3 regions of the Streptomyces sp. SUK 48 genome follow, and region 3 is predicted to be linked to each of the others. Evidence: riboswitches for the same ligand, from Rfam matches in the RefSeq annotation. Region 3 holds a riboswitch; each other region holds the start of a gene.
The links. Region 3 has a riboswitch for cobalamin ahead of GHR20_RS03610 (iron ABC transporter permease). Riboswitches for the same ligand answer to the same signal wherever they lie in the genome.
Positions count from the first base shown of each region.

Region 1: it holds a riboswitch for cobalamin, as region 3 does, so the genes downstream of both, GHR20_RS04635 (CoA-acylating methylmalonate-semialdehyde dehydrogenase) here and GHR20_RS03610 (iron ABC transporter permease) in region 3, are expected to answer to the same signal.
Region 2: it holds a riboswitch for cobalamin, as region 3 does, so the genes downstream of both, GHR20_RS27570 (cobalamin biosynthesis protein) here and GHR20_RS03610 (iron ABC transporter permease) in region 3, are expected to answer to the same signal.

Region 1 is NZ_CP045740.1:1,092,452-1,097,201, reverse strand. It holds gene GHR20_RS04645 (ABC transporter ATP-binding protein) at 1-561, shown strand, start outside; gene GHR20_RS04640 (ECF transporter S component) at 621-1,403, shown strand; cobalamin riboswitch at 1,473-1,654, shown strand; gene GHR20_RS04635 (CoA-acylating methylmalonate-semialdehyde dehydrogenase) at 1,883-3,406, shown strand; gene GHR20_RS04630 (acyl-CoA dehydrogenase family protein) at 3,414-4,562, shown strand; gene GHR20_RS04625 (enoyl-CoA hydratase/isomerase family protein) at 4,559-4,750, shown strand, end outside.
Region 2 is NZ_CP045740.1:6,235,242-6,239,991, forward strand. It holds gene cobN (cobaltochelatase subunit CobN) at 1-661, opposite strand, end outside; gene GHR20_RS27565 (cobyric acid synthase) at 658-2,166, opposite strand; gene GHR20_RS27570 (cobalamin biosynthesis protein) at 2,163-3,116, opposite strand; cobalamin riboswitch at 3,215-3,359, opposite strand; gene GHR20_RS27575 (hypothetical protein) at 3,499-3,726, opposite strand; gene GHR20_RS27580 (inorganic phosphate transporter) at 3,760-4,750, opposite strand, start outside.
Region 3 is NZ_CP045740.1:811,839-816,588, reverse strand. It holds gene tsaD (tRNA (adenosine(37)-N6)-threonylcarbamoyltransferase complex transferase subunit TsaD) at 1-141, opposite strand, end outside; gene cbiE (precorrin-6y C5,15-methyltransferase (decarboxylating) subunit CbiE) at 284-1,546, shown strand; gene cobM (precorrin-4 C(11)-methyltransferase) at 1,543-2,292, shown strand; cobalamin riboswitch at 2,309-2,441, shown strand; gene GHR20_RS03610 (iron ABC transporter permease) at 2,562-3,608, shown strand; gene GHR20_RS03605 (ABC transporter ATP-binding protein) at 3,610-4,377, shown strand; gene GHR20_RS03600 (ABC transporter substrate-binding protein) at 4,387-4,750, shown strand, end outside.

The DNA of each region.
Region 1 (4,750 bases), 280 kb from region 3:
TCGGCCGCCGAGGCCCGCGGGCTCGTCGGACTGGTCCCGCAGACGCCCGCCGACCTGCTCTACCTGGAGAGCGTCGGGCAGGAACTCGCCCAGGCGGACGCCGAGTCGACGGCCGGGGTGACGGCGCGCGGGCTGCTGGACCGGCTCGCGCCCGGCATCGAGGACGCCACACATCCCCGCGACCTGTCGGAGGGGCAGAAGCTCGCTCTCGTCCTGGCCGTCCAACTGGCCGCCGCACCGGCGGTCGTGCTCCTGGACGAGCCGACCCGGGGCCTGGACTACCGGGCCAAGGCGGCGCTGACCGGCATCGTGGACGCCCTGGCGGCCGAGGGCCGCGCGGTCGTCATCTCCACCCATGACGTCGAGTTCGCCGCCCGCGCCGCCGACCGGGTCGTCGTCATGGCCGAGGGGGACGTCGTGGCCGACGGCCCCACCGCCGAAGTCATCGTCTCCTCGCCGACCTTCGCCCCGCAGACGGCGAAGATCCTCGCCCCTCTCACCTTCCTGACGGTGCATCAGGTCGAGCGGGAACTCGCGGACCCGGAAGGGGCGCGGTCGTGAGAGGACGCGCGGGGGCCGGAGCGCCCGCCATCCGGCTGACCGGACGGGCCGGGGTGGTCATGGCACTCGCCGCCCTCCTCGGACTCGTCGCGTTCTTCTGGCCGTTCGTGGTCGCGCCCGGGACGTTCGGCTCCTCCTACGCGCCCCCGCTGATCTTCGCCGTGCTGCTGGTGCTCGTGCTGTGCGTGGTGCTCTCGGAGATCGCCGAGGGCGGCATCGACTCCAAGGCACTCGCCATGCTCGGCGTGCTCTCCGCCGTCGACGCGGCCCTGCGCCCCCTCGGGGCCGGTACGGCGGGCATCGAGACGGTCTTCTTCGTCCTGGTGCTCGCCGGGCGGGTGTACGGACCTGGCTTCGGCTTCGTCCTCGGCTGCACCTCGCTGTTCGCCTCCGCGCTGATCACCGGGGGAGTGGGGCCCTGGATGCCGTACCAGATGTTCGGCTGCGCGTTCGTCGGCATGCTCGCCGGATTCCTGCCCCGGGCGAGCGGCCGGCGCGAGGTGCTCATGCTCGCCGGCTACGGCTCGCTGTCCGGCTACCTCTTCGGCTTCCTGCTCAACCTCTCCTTCTGGCCGTTCTCCCTGGACCCGAACAGTTCGATCGCCTATCTGCCGGGCCTGCCCTTCACCGAGCAGTGGCACCGCTACGTCGCCTTCGACCTCGCCACCTCGCTGGGCTGGGACACCGGCCGGGCCGTCACCAACTTCGTGTGCGTGCTGCTGGCCGGTCCGGCGGTGCTGGCCACCTTCCGGCGCGCCGCCCGCCGCGCCCGCTTCCGGGCTCCGGTCCGCTTCGCCGGACCCCGTGAGCGGCCCGCGGAGAGCGCGGACGGCGTGGCCTGAAGAGGCGTACCGAATCCCGTGCGGACGCACCGGATGCACGGGGACACTGGATTTACTAGGACGTCCAACTATATATTCGGGGGAGAAGGCCCGCGGTGCAGGGAAGCCGGTGTGAATCCGGCACGGTCCCGCCACTGTGACCGGGGAGTACGCCGTCGCCCCATACGCCACTGACGAGCAGGATGTCGGGAAGGCGGACGGCGCGCGCTGATCCGGGAGTCAGGATACCGGCCGCGGGATGTTCCGTGTTGTCCACGAGGATGGAGCCGACACGCATGGCACCCCTGCGCACCCATGATCCCGGCGCGAGCCGACGCGGGCCCCTCCCGCGCGGCAATCCCGCCGTACCGGTCTGAGGCCCGGCCCGCCACCGCGTCTTTCGCGCCGCCCCGGCACGCCCGCACGCGCCCCCGCGCACCCGGCCGTGTGCCGCTGCCGCGCACCATCCCGGATCACCCCCCTGACGAGAGCAGGCAGCCATGATCCGTCCCCAGACACCCTCCGCCGTACGCGAGTTGACCCACTTCGTCGACGGCAAGCGCGTCCCGGGCACCTCCGGGGCGCACGGCGAGGTGTACGACCCCAACACCGGTGAGGTCCAGGCCCTGGTGCCGCTCGCCGGCCGGGCCGAGACCGAGGCCGCGATCGCCTCCGCCGCCGAGGCGCAGCGCGCCTGGGCCGAGTTCAACCCGCAGCGCCGCGCCCGCGTCCTGCTGCGCTTCCTCCAGCTCGCCGAGCAGGAGAAGGACGCGCTGGCCCGGCTGCTGTCGGCCGAGCACGGCAAGACCGTCGCCGACGCCCACGGCGACCTCCAGCGCGGCCTGGACGTCGTGGAGTTCGCCGTCGGCATCCCGCATCTGCTCAAGGGCGAGTTCAGCGACAACGCGGGCACCGGCATCGATGTGCACTCCCTGCGCGCGCCCCTCGGCGTCATCGCGGGCATCACACCGTTCAACTTCCCCGCCATGATCCCGCTCTGGCAGGCCGCACCCGCGCTGGCCTGCGGCAACGCCTTCGTCCTCAAGCCCTCCGAGCGCAACCCGTCGGTGCCGCTGCGGCTCGCCGAACTCTTCCTGGAGGCGGGCCTGCCGCCGGGCGTGCTGAACGTCGTCAACGGCGCCCGGGACGCTGTCGACACCCTCCTGGAGGACCCGCGCGTCGCCGCCCTCGGCTTCGTCGGCTCCACCCCGATCGCCGCGCACGTCTACGCCACCGCCGCCGCCCACGGCAAGCGCGCCCAGTGCTTCGGTGGCGCCAAGAACCATCTGATCGTGATGCCGGACGCCGATCTGGACCAGGCGGTGGACGCGCTGATCGGCGCCGGGTACGGCTCGGCCGGCGAGCGCTGCATGGCCATCTCGGTCGCCGTGCCGGTCGGCGAGGCCACCGCGGACGCCCTCGTCGCCCGGCTCACCGAACGCATCGCCGCGCTGCGCATCGGCCGCAGCGACGACCCCGCGGCCGACTTCGGCCCGCTGGTCGCCCCCGAGGCCCTGCGCCGGGTCCGCGACTACGTCGGCCTCGGTGTCCAGGAGGGCGCCGAACTCGTCGTGGACGGAAGGGACTTCGTCCTCCCCGGCCACGAGAAGGGATTCTTCGCCGGCGCCTCCCTCTTCGACCGGGTCACCCCGGACATGCGGATCTACCAGGAGGAGATCTTCGGCCCGGTCCTCTCGGTGGTCCGCGCCGCCGGCTACGAAGAGGCCCTGCGCCTGCCCAGCGAGCACCGCTACGGCAACGGCGTCGCGATCTTCACCCGCGACGGGGACACCGCCCGCGACTTCACCCGGCGGGTGAACACCGGCATGGTCGGCGTGAACGTGCCCATCCCGGTGCCCGTCGCCCACCACACCTTCGGCGGCTGGAAGCGCTCCGGCTTCGGCGACCTCGGCCAGCACGGACCGGACGCGATCCGCTTCTGCACCCGCACCAAGACCGTCACCTCCCGCTGGCCCGCCGGCCGCCGCGAGGGCGCCTCCTTCACGATCCCCACGATGGGCTGAGCGCCGTATGACCACCACCCTGCTCACCGAGGACCAGCGGGCCCTCGTCGAGGCCACCCTCGACTTCGCCCAGGACCACCTCGCCCCGCACGCCCTGGACTGGGACCGGGACAAGCACTTCCCCGTCGACGTCCTGCGCAAGGCCGCCGGGCTCGGCCTCGGCGGCGTCTACGTCCGCGAGCAGCACGGCGGCTCCGCCCTCACCCGGGCCGACGGCGTGCTCGTCTTCGAGACCCTGGCCTCCGGCTGCCCCGCCATCGCCGGCTATCTGTCCATCCACAACATGGTCGCCTGGATGATCGACTGCTACGGCGACGACGCCCAGCGCGAGCGCCTGCTGCCCCGGCTGTGCGCGATGGACGACCTGTCGAGCTACTGCCTGACCGAACCCGGCGCCGGCTCCGACGCGGCCGCCCTCACCACCCGTGCCGTACCCGACGGCGACCACTACGTGCTCACCGGCGTCAAGCAGTTCATCTCGGGCGCGGGCGCCGCCCAGGTGTACGTGGTGATGGCCCGCACCGGCGAACCCGGCGCCCGCGGCATCTCCGCGTTCCTGGTCGACAAGGACGACCCCGGGATCTCCTTCGGCCCGGACGAACGCAAGATGGGCTGGCACGCCCAGCCCACCCGCCAGGTCGTCCTGGACGGCGTCCGGATTCCCGCCGACCGGCTCCTCGGCCGCCCGGGCGACGGCTTCCGGATCGCGATGAACGGCCTGAACGGCGGCCGCCTCGGCATCGCCGCCTGCTCCCTCGGCGGCGCCCGCAGCGCCCTGGACCGGAGCCTCGCCCACCTCGCGGACCGGGAGGCGTTCGGCGCCCGCCTCCTCGACGCCCAGGCCCTGCGCTTCCGCCTCGCCGACATGGCGACCGAGCTGACCGCCGCCCGCGCCCTGGTCCAGCAGGCGGCCCGCGCCCTGGACGCCGGGGACCCGCAGGCGCCGTACCTGTGCGCCATGGCGAAGCGGTTCGCCACCGACACCGGGTACTCGGTCGCCGACCGCGCCCTGCAACTGCACGGCGGATACGGCTACCTCGCCGAGTACGGCATTGAGAAGATCGTCCGCGACCTTCGCGTCCACCAGATCCTGGAAGGAACCAACGAGATCATGCGCGTCATCGTGGCCCGCGGCCTGACGGAGGCCCTCGGATGAGCAACGACGCCGAGGAACCCGTCCTCCTGCGCACCGCCGGCCGGGCCGCCCGGATCATCCTCAACCGGCCCCGGGCCCTCAACGCCCTCACCCATGAGATGGTCACCCGCGTCGACGCGGCGCTGACCGGCTGGGCACACGATCCGGCCGTCCAGGCCGTCGTCATCAGCGGCGCCGGGGAGCGCGGA
Region 2 (4,750 bases), 5.4 Mb from region 3:
GCGTGCCGCCGGCCGCGAGCACGGTGGCCACCAGCGCGTCGGCCCGGCCCAGCAGCTCGTACAGCCCGGCGTCCGCGCCGCGCAGCGAACCGCAGTACACCGGGAGGGCGTTGGCGCCCTGCGCCTCGACCGCCGCGCACAGGGTGTCCACGAAGGCGGTGTTGCCGCTGAGTTCATGGGCCCGGTAGAAGAGCACGCCCACGGTCGGGCGGCCGTCCTGGATCTCGTAGCCGCCGTGCACGCCGAACTCCGGCATCCGGCGCGGCTCCTCGAAGCCCTCGCCGGTCAGCAGCACGGTGTCGGACAGGAAGCGGGCCAGCTCGCGCAGGTTGTCCCCGCCGCCCTCGACCAGGTAGCGCAGCGCCTCGGCGACCACTCCGGCGGGCACGGTCGAGTCGGCCATCAGCTCCGCGTCCGGCACCGTCTCGCCGCCCAGCAGCACCGCCGGGACGCCGGACGCCTTCAGCGCGGCCAGCCCGTCCTCCCAGGCGCGTTTGCCGCCGAGGAGGCGTACGACGGCGAGGTCCGCGCCCGCCAGCAGCCGCGGCAGCTCCTCGGCGACGTCGACCCGGGTGGGGTTGCCGATCAGATAGCCGGCCCCACTGGCCCGGGCCGCCAGCAGATCCGTGTCGGCGGTGGACAACAACAACACTGTGCTCATGCGGGCGCTCCCGGTGGGATGAAGGGCAGTCCTTGCGGCGCGCCGGACTCGATGAGCCGCCACAGCGCGTCCGTGTCCGCGTGCTGTTCGATCAGGTCGCCGAGCCGGTCGAGCTGCTCCTCGCGCAGCGCGGCGAAGGAGGTGTCCGGCGCGGGCACGAAGCGGCGGCCCGCGGCGGCGGCCACCTCGCGCAGAAAGGCCCGGCGGAAGCCGTCCGACTCCAGGGAGCCGTGCCAGTGGGTGCCCCAGGTGGCGCCCACCCGGCAGCCGTCCAGGAAGGGTTCGCCGCCGCCGACCCGGGCGACGCCGTGATGGATCTCGTACCCCTCGACCGGTTCGCCGAGGGCCCGGCCGGTGGGGCGGGTGAGGGTCTTCTCGCGGGCGAACCGCACTCGCACGGGCAGCAGCCCGAGGCCGGGGACGGCGCCGGCCCGCGACTCCACGTCGTCCTCGATGTGCTCGCCGAGGATCTGGAAGCCGCCGCAGACGCCGAGCACGGGCCGGTGTTCGGCGGCCCTGCGGGCGAGCGCGTCGGCGAGGCCGCGCTCGCGCAGCCACCGGAGCGCCCGGACGGTGCCCCGGGTGCCGGGGACGACGACCAGGTCGGCGTCGGCCAGCTCCTCCGGGCGGTCCACGAACCGCACCACGACGCCGGGTTCGGCGGCCAGCGCGTCCACGTCGGTGAAGTTGGACATCAGCGGGATCGCGCACACGGCGACGCGCAGCACGTCCGCGCCGAGCGGGGGAGCGACGGCCGACTCCCGCACCGCGCCCCGCAGGGAGACGCGGAGGCCGTCCTCCTCGTCGATGCCGAGCCCGTGCCGGAACGGCAGCACGCCGTACGCCGGCCGCCCGGTGAGGCCCTTGAGCATGTCCAGCCCCGGCTCCAGCAGCGAGACATCGCCGCGGAACTTGTTCACCAGGAACCCGGCGACCAGCTCCTGGTCCTCGGGCGAGAGCAGTGCGAGGGTGCCGAAGAAGGAGGCGAAGACGCCGCCGCGGTCGATGTCGCCGACGACGAGCACGGGCAGCCGGGCGCCGCGCGCGATCCCCATGTTGACGATGTCGGTGCGGCGCAGATTGATCTCGGCCGGGCTGCCCGCGCCCTCGCAGATCACCGCGTCGTACTGTCCGCGCAGCTCGGCCAGACAGTCGAGGACCGTGCCCAGCAGCCGCTGCTGGCGTCCGCCGTGGTAGCCGCGCGCGCTCATCTCGCCCACCGGCTTGCCCAGCAGCACCACCTGGCTGCTCTGTTCGCCGCCCGGCTTGAGCAGCACGGGGTTCATCAGCGCGGTCGGCTCGATCCGGCACGCCTGGGCCTGCATGGCCTGGGCCCGCCCGATCTCGGCGCCCTCGCGGGTGACGAAGGAGTTGAGGGACATGTTCTGCGCCTTGAACGGCGCGACTTTCACGCCCTGGCGCACCAGCCAGCGGCAGATCCCGGCCGTCACGACGCTCTTGCCGGCGTCGGAGGTGGTGCCGGCGACGAGGAGCCCACCGTTCACTTCCCGCGTCCCTTCCGTGCGTTGACGAGGAGGCGCGCGGCGACCGTGGTGCCGAGCGCGAGCAGGCCGACGCGCCGGGAGAGCCGTACGGCCCGCCCGATGTCGGCGACCTGTACGGCCCGTCCGGTGGCGCCGCCCAGCACGGGACGGTGCTCGACGCGGCCGCCGTAGGAGAGGGTGCCGCCCAGGCGTACGCCGAGGGCGCCCGCGAAGGATGCCTCCACGGGACCGGCGTTGGGGCTCGGATGGCGGCGGGCGTCGGCGCGCCAGGCCCGCAGGGCGCGGCGCGGATCGGGTCCGGCCGCGGCGGCGAGGACGGCGGTCAGCCGGGCTCCCGGCCAGCCGGCCACGTCGTCCAGGCGCGCGGACGCCCAGCCGAAGCGGCGGTACCGGGCGGACTTGTGACCCACCATCGCGTCCAGGGTGTTGACGGCCCGGAAGCCGAGCAGCCCCGGCACGCCGGCGGCGGCGCCCCACACCAGGGCGCCCACGACCGCGTCGGAGGTGTTCTCGGCGACCGACTCGACCACGGCCCGCGCGATCCCGTCGGCGTCCAGCGCCTGCGGGTCCCGGCCGCACAGATGCGGCAGCCGGGCGCGGGCTCCCTCGATGTCCCCGGCGGTCAGGGCGGCCCCGATGGCCTCGGCCTCGCGGGCGAGGGAGGTGCCGCCGACGACGGCCCAGGCGGCCGCGGCGGTCAGGGCGGCGGAGGCGGCGGGGGAGGGGCGTACGACGCGTGCGGCCAGCGCTCCGAGCGCGACGGCGCCACCGGCGCACACGGTGGTGTGCAGGGTGCCCCAGCCGCGGTGGTCGTGCCACAACGCGCCCTCGACGGCGGCGGCCGCACGCCCGAACGCGGCGACCGGGTGCCCGCGGCGGGGATCGCCGAGGAGGAGGTCGCCGAGGAGTCCGGCGGCGGCGCCGTACGCGTAACTGCGATCGGCGGCCATCGGCTCAGCCGGCCGTGGTCACCGCGGCAGTGGTGCTGGTACTGGTCCTTCGGCAGCCGAGCATGGCGATGTGTCCTCACTCAGGGTGTCCGCGCCCTGGTTCGACGTGATCCGGCGGCGAGAGTTCCTGGCTACCCGGGGAGTTCTTCCCCGGTGACAGTGGCGGGACCGCGCCGGATTCGCACCGGCTTCCTCTTCTGCTGCCGTAGATGGCGTGGGCAGTCCACCACGCCCCCGGAACGGCCGTCAACTTGCCGTTGACCTGCGGGAGTGTGCAGATTCCCACACCACGAGGGGTGGCCGGGGCATGCGAGAGGCTCCCCTGCCGCGGGCGCGGAGGGGAGCCTTCGGGGAACTGCCGGGGCCGACGCGGGCCCCGGGCTCAGGGCTTGGCGACGATCAGGAGGATGCCGTACGCCACCGCCGCCGCGCAGGCCGCGAAGCAGACGTAGGCGCCGGTGACGGCGAGCGTGGCGGAGCCGCCCTCGGCCGCGGCCTTCTCGCGCCGGGCGAGGCCGTTGACGCCGAGGGTGAACAGGACCACCAGGCCCACGGTGAACGCGAGGCTGACGCCGAAGACGGAGCCGATGGCCGCCCAGTCGATCTTCATGGGGTCGCTTCCTTGGTGAACGGGGCTCGGGGGTCAGACGGTGGCGGGCGGGGCCGTGGCGGCGGCGGAGGCCGTCGCTTCGGCGGCCGGGGCCTGCGCGGGGGCCGGGATGGTGGCCGTCAGGTCCTCGGTGATCGTGCCCGCGGGCGGGGGGCTCACCGCGGCGATGGCGGTGGTCACCACGCCGGAGGGCTCCGCGGCCGGGTCGGCGACCACGTTGGTGTGGTCGATGACCTCGCGCCGGGACAGCTTGTAGATCCAGGCGCTCGCGGCGACCAGGAAGACGGCGACCGCGGCGGTGCCCCCGTCGCCGAGTCCGGTGACGGCCTCGGCGCCCGCGCCGACCAGCGCGGCGGCCGGCAGGGTGAGCACCCAGGCGACGGCCATCCGGGTCGCGGTGGACCAGCGGACCACACCGCCCTTGCGGCCGAGGCCCGAACCCATCACCGCGCCGGAGACGACGTGGGTGGTGGAGAGGGAGAAGCCGAGGTGGGAGGAGGCCAGGATGGCGGTCGCGGCGCTGGTCTGCGCGGCGAAGCCCTGGCGGGGCTCCAGATCGGTGAGGCCGGTGCCCATGGTGCGGATGATGCGCCAGCCGCCGATGTAGGTGCCGAGCGCGATGGCGAGGCCCGCGGAGAGGATCACCCAGGTGGGAGGGTTGGAGCCGGGGGCGATGGCGCCGCCCGCGATCAGCGCGAGGGTGATGATGCCCATCGTCTTCTGCGCGTCGTTGGTGCCGTGCGCGAGGGAGACCAGCGCGGCGGAGGCGACCTGTCCGGCGCGGAAGCCCTTGCGGGTGGCCTCGCCCTCGGTCCTGGTGCCGGCCCGGTAGGAGAGCCGGGTCGCCACCAGCGCGGCGAGACCCGCCACGACCGGCGCGGCGACCGCGGGCAGCAGCACCTTGGTGACCAGCACCTCGCCGTGCACGGCGCCGAATCCGGCGGAGGCGACGGCGGCGCCGATCAGACCGCCCATCAGGGCGTGCGAGGAACTGGAGGGCAGGCCCACCAGCCAGGTCAGCAGG
Region 3 (4,750 bases):
CTCGGGCACCACTCCGCCGAAACGGGCATGCTCGTCCATGCTCGACGCCACGGCGTGCCCGAGCAGGCGTCCGTCCCTGACGAGCCCCGCACCGGTTTCGTCACACGACGACTCGATCCCGAGCACGATCGGAGAGCCCATGCCCTCCCCTTCCTGCGGCGTCTACGTTATTGCGAACAGTGTGCAATAAGATCCGTGCGGATGTGAACCCGGACTCCGTCGCACGGGTGATCGCTTAGTAGAGTGCGCCCCTGTCGCCCCCTGAACTCCGAGGTAGCCAGCAGTGACCCCCGCCCGAGAAGGCCCGTCCTCCGCCGTCACCGTCGTAGGGATCGGAGCGGACGGCTGGAAGGGCCTGGCCGAACCCGCCCGTGCGGAACTGCGTCACGCCGAGGTGCTCATCGGCGGCCCGCGCCAGCTGGATCTGCTGCCTGCCGAGTGCGCCGGCGAGCGCGTCGCCTGGCCGTCGCCCCTGCGCCCCGCCGTCCCCCGCCTGCTCGCCGCCCACGTCGGCCGCCGCATCGCCGTTCTGGCCAGCGGCGACCCGATGTTCTACGGCATCGGACGCGCGCTCGCCGAGGAAGCCGACACACTGCGCGTCCTGCCCCACCCGTCATCCGTGTCCTATGCCGCCGCCCGGCTGGGTTGGCCGCTGGAGGACATCGAGGTCGTCACGCTGGTGGGCCGCCCCACCGCCCGCCTCGCCGCCGCCCTGCACGACGGCCGGCGCCTCCTCGTCCTCGGCGCCGACGCCACCACCCCCGGAGAAGTCGCCGCGCTGCTCAGCGACCGCGGCTTCGGACCGAGCCGGATGCGCGTCCTGGAACAGCTCGGCGGCGACCGCGAACGTACGACCGCCGAGACAACTGCCGACGACTGGGCACGGACGCAGCAGTCCGCCGATGCGCTCAACATCGTGGCCGTCGAATGCCGCCAGGCACCGGACACCCTGCGACTCGGTGCGGTGCCGGGGCTGCCCGACGAGGCGTACGAGCACGACGGGCAGCTCACCAAGAAGCACGTCCGGGCCGCCACGCTCGGCGCGCTCGTCCCCGCTCCCGGCGAACTCCTGTGGGACGTCGGTGGCGGGTCGGGCTCCATCGCGATCGAGTGGATGCGCACCCACCCGTCGTGCCGGGCCGTCACCGTCGAACGCGACCCTGCGCGTGCCGTACGTATCCTCCGCAACGCGGAGCGACTCGGCGTGCCGGGGCTTCGGGTCGTCACCGGTGCCGCTCCCGGCGCGTTGGCCGAACTCCCCGCGCCTCACGCCGTGTTCGTCGGCGGCGGACTCACCGCCCCCGGCCTGCTGGACGCCTGCTGGGCGGCACTGTCCCCTGGCGGGAGGCTCGTCGCCAACACGGTCACGCTGGAGTCGGAGGCACTGCTCGCCGACGCCTACCGCCGCCACGGTGGCGAGCTGGTACGGCTCGCGGTGGCACACGCCGTGCCCGTGGGCGGGTTCACCGGCTGGCGACAGGCCATGCCGGTCACCCAGTGGTCCGTACAGAAAACCCTCAATCCCGTTCCAGGAGCAGACAGATGACCGTGTACTTCATCGGCGCCGGCCCCGGTGCCGCCGACCTGATCACGGTGCGCGGCGCCCGGACGCTCGCCGCCTGCCAGGTCTGCCTGTACGCGGGCAGCCTCGTCCCGCGCGAACTGCTGGCGGAATGCCCGCCGGACGCACGCCTGGTCGACACCGCCCAGCTCGACCTGGACGAGATCACCGCCGAGTTGCTCCGCGCCCACGACGAGGGCCACGACGTGGCCCGGCTGCACTCGGGCGACCCGTCCGTGTTCAGCGCGGTCGCCGAGCAGATGCGGCGGCTGGACGCGGCCGGGGTGCCCTACGAGGTCGTCCCCGGCGTGCCCGCGTTCGCCGCCGCGGCGGCCTCCCTCAAGCGGGAGCTGACCGTGCCGACCGTCGGCCAGACCGTCATCCTCACCCGCGTAGCCAACCGCGCCACCGCCATGCCGGACGGCGAGGACCTGGCCACCCTCGGCCGCAGCGGCGCGCTGATCGTGCTGCACCTGGCCGCCAAGTACGTGGACCGCGTGGTGGAGGAACTCCTCCCGCACTACGGCGCCGACTGTCCTGCCGCGGTCGTGGCCTACGCCTCCCGCCCCGACGAGCTGATCATCCGGGGCGCCCTCGACGAGATCGCCCACAAGGTGAAGGAGGCCGGCGTCCTGCGCACAGCGGTGATCATGGTGGGGCGGACACTGGGGGCGGAGCAGTTCCGTGACAGCCACCTGTACTCGCCCGAGCGGGAGCGTCATCTCTGCTGAAACCCTCCGCGGAGCCTGCTTGTCAGGCTCCCCACGCCTCCCGTGGGGGAAGTCCGGTGAGAGTCCGGCGCTGACCCGCAACGGTGTGCACGACCCGGATCGACGGTGTCGTGCCAGCCCGATCGCCTGCGGGGGCGTATCGACCCGTTGACTGCTCGCCGTGGACTGCGAGACGGGACCGCCCGGCCGGCCTACGGCCGTACGGACTGCTCCTGCTCGACGTCCAGCAGGCGGCCCGTGTGAAGGACGGCCCTCCCGTGCGCCGAAGTATGGCTCCCAGTCGCATACCCCTGCTGCCGCTCAGCCTGGCTCTGGCGCTGCTGCTCCTGCTGTCCGTCGTGGGCGGGGTCGGGCTCGGTGCCGCCGGCGTCGGCTGGGGCGATGTGCTCGGTTTCCTGTGGGCCGGACTCACCGGCGGGACCGTGCACGCGAGTGACGCGGCCGCGTACACGATCGTCTGGGAGATCCGGCTGCCGCGGGTGTTCCTCGGTGCCGTGGTGGGAGCGGGTCTCGCGGCCGTCGGAGTGGCCGTGCAGGCGATGGTGCGCAACGCGCTGGCCGACCCCTTCGTGCTCGGTATCTCTTCGGGCGCGGCGGTGGGCGCCAACGCCGTCATCCTCCTCGGAGCCTTTGCCGGGTTCGGGGTGTGGGCGCTGTCCGCGTCGGCGTTCGCCTCGGCGCTCGCGGCCATGACGCTGGTCTACGCAGTGGCCCGCTCACCGCAGGGCCTGACGCCGCTGCGTCTGATTCTGACCGGTACCGCACTCGCATACGGCTTCGAGGCCGTCACCACCGTCATGGTGTTCGGCGCGGCCCGGGGTGAGGCGGCTCGGTCGGCCATGATGTGGCTGCTGGGCAGCCTGGGCGGAGCCACCTGGGCCCAGGTGCCGCTCGCGGCGGTCACCGTGGCGGCCGGATGGGTCTGGCTGCGCCTACGGGCCGAGGCACTCAACGCGCTCGCCATGGGCGACGAGACCGCGGCCGCCCTCGGTGCCGGACCGGCCCGGCTCCGTCGGGAGCTGTTCCTCGTCACCGCCGCCGTGACCGGGACGGTGGTGGCGGTCAGCGGGGCCATCGGATTCGTCGGGCTGATGGTGCCGCACGTCGTACGGATGCTCGTCGGCGCCGACCACCGCAGGGTGCTGGCGGTCGCCCCACTCGCCGGGGCCGTACTGCTGGTGTGGGCGGACGTACTGTCCCGGCTGCTGTTCGCCCCCGCCGAGTTGCCCGTCGGAGTGATCACCGCGGTCGTCGGGGTGCCCGCATTCCTGCTGCTGATGCGGCGAGGCGGCGGCTACGCGTTCGGAGGGCGTTGACATGCGACTCGACATCGACGACGTGACGATCGAGGCGGCCGGAACCCGCTTGGTCGAGCACATCCACCTCACCGTGGGCAGCGGGGCGTTCGTCGGACTGATCGGCCCCAACGGCAGCGGCAAGTCCACCCTGCTGCGCTCCCTGTACCGGGCACTGCGGCCGGCCGGGGGAGCGGTACGGCTGGGCGGCGACGACCTGCACACCATGGACGCCAGGGCCGCCGCCCGGCTGCTGGCCGCGCTGCCGCAGGAGTTTTCCGCCGAGTTCGACTTCACCGTCGCCGAGGTGGTCGCGGTGGGCCGGCTGCCGCACCGGGGCCGCTCGGCCGCAGCGGACCGGGAGATCTGCACCAGAGCGATGGACCGCACCGGCGTCGCCCACCTGACCGACCGCGGGTTCCTCAGCCTGTCCGGCGGCGAGAAGCAGCGGGTCCTCCTCGCCCGGGCCCTCGCCCAGCAACCACAGGTCCTGGTCCTCGACGAACCCACCAACCACCTCGACATCGCGCACCAGTTGGACGTGCTGTCCCTGGTCCGCGAGAGTGGCCTGACCGTGCTGGCCGCGCTCCACGACCTCAACCTGGCCGCAGCCCACTGCGACGTCCTGTACGTCCTCGACGGCGGCCGGATCGTCGCATCCGGCCCGCCCCAGGACGTCCTCGAACCTCGGTTGCTGGCCGAGGTGTTCGGCGTCCGGGCGCATGCCGTCCGGCACCCGGAGACGGACGCAGTCCAGCTCCTGTTCGACCTGCTCCCGCCCACCTCCTGAAGGACACCCATGCGCAAGCAGCTTCTCGCCGCCGCCCTCTGTCTCGCCGCGACCGCCACCGGATGCGGCGCCACGGTGGAGTCGGCGCAGGACGCGAAAGCCCCGTCCGCGGTCACCCTCACCAACTGCGGCCGTCAGGTGACGTACGACAAGGTGCCCGAGCGGGTCGTCACCAACGACGTCGGTATCACGGAACTGATGTTCGCCCTGGGCCTGGAGGACCGCATGGCCGGCTTCGCCATGCCCGACGACAAGGGAGACCTGCGCGGTGTGCCCTGGAAGGACGCCTACGACAAGGTCAAGTGGCTCTCCAAGGATCAGCTCACCAAGGAGAACGTCGTCGACGCCCACGCCGACCTCGTCTTCGCCGGCT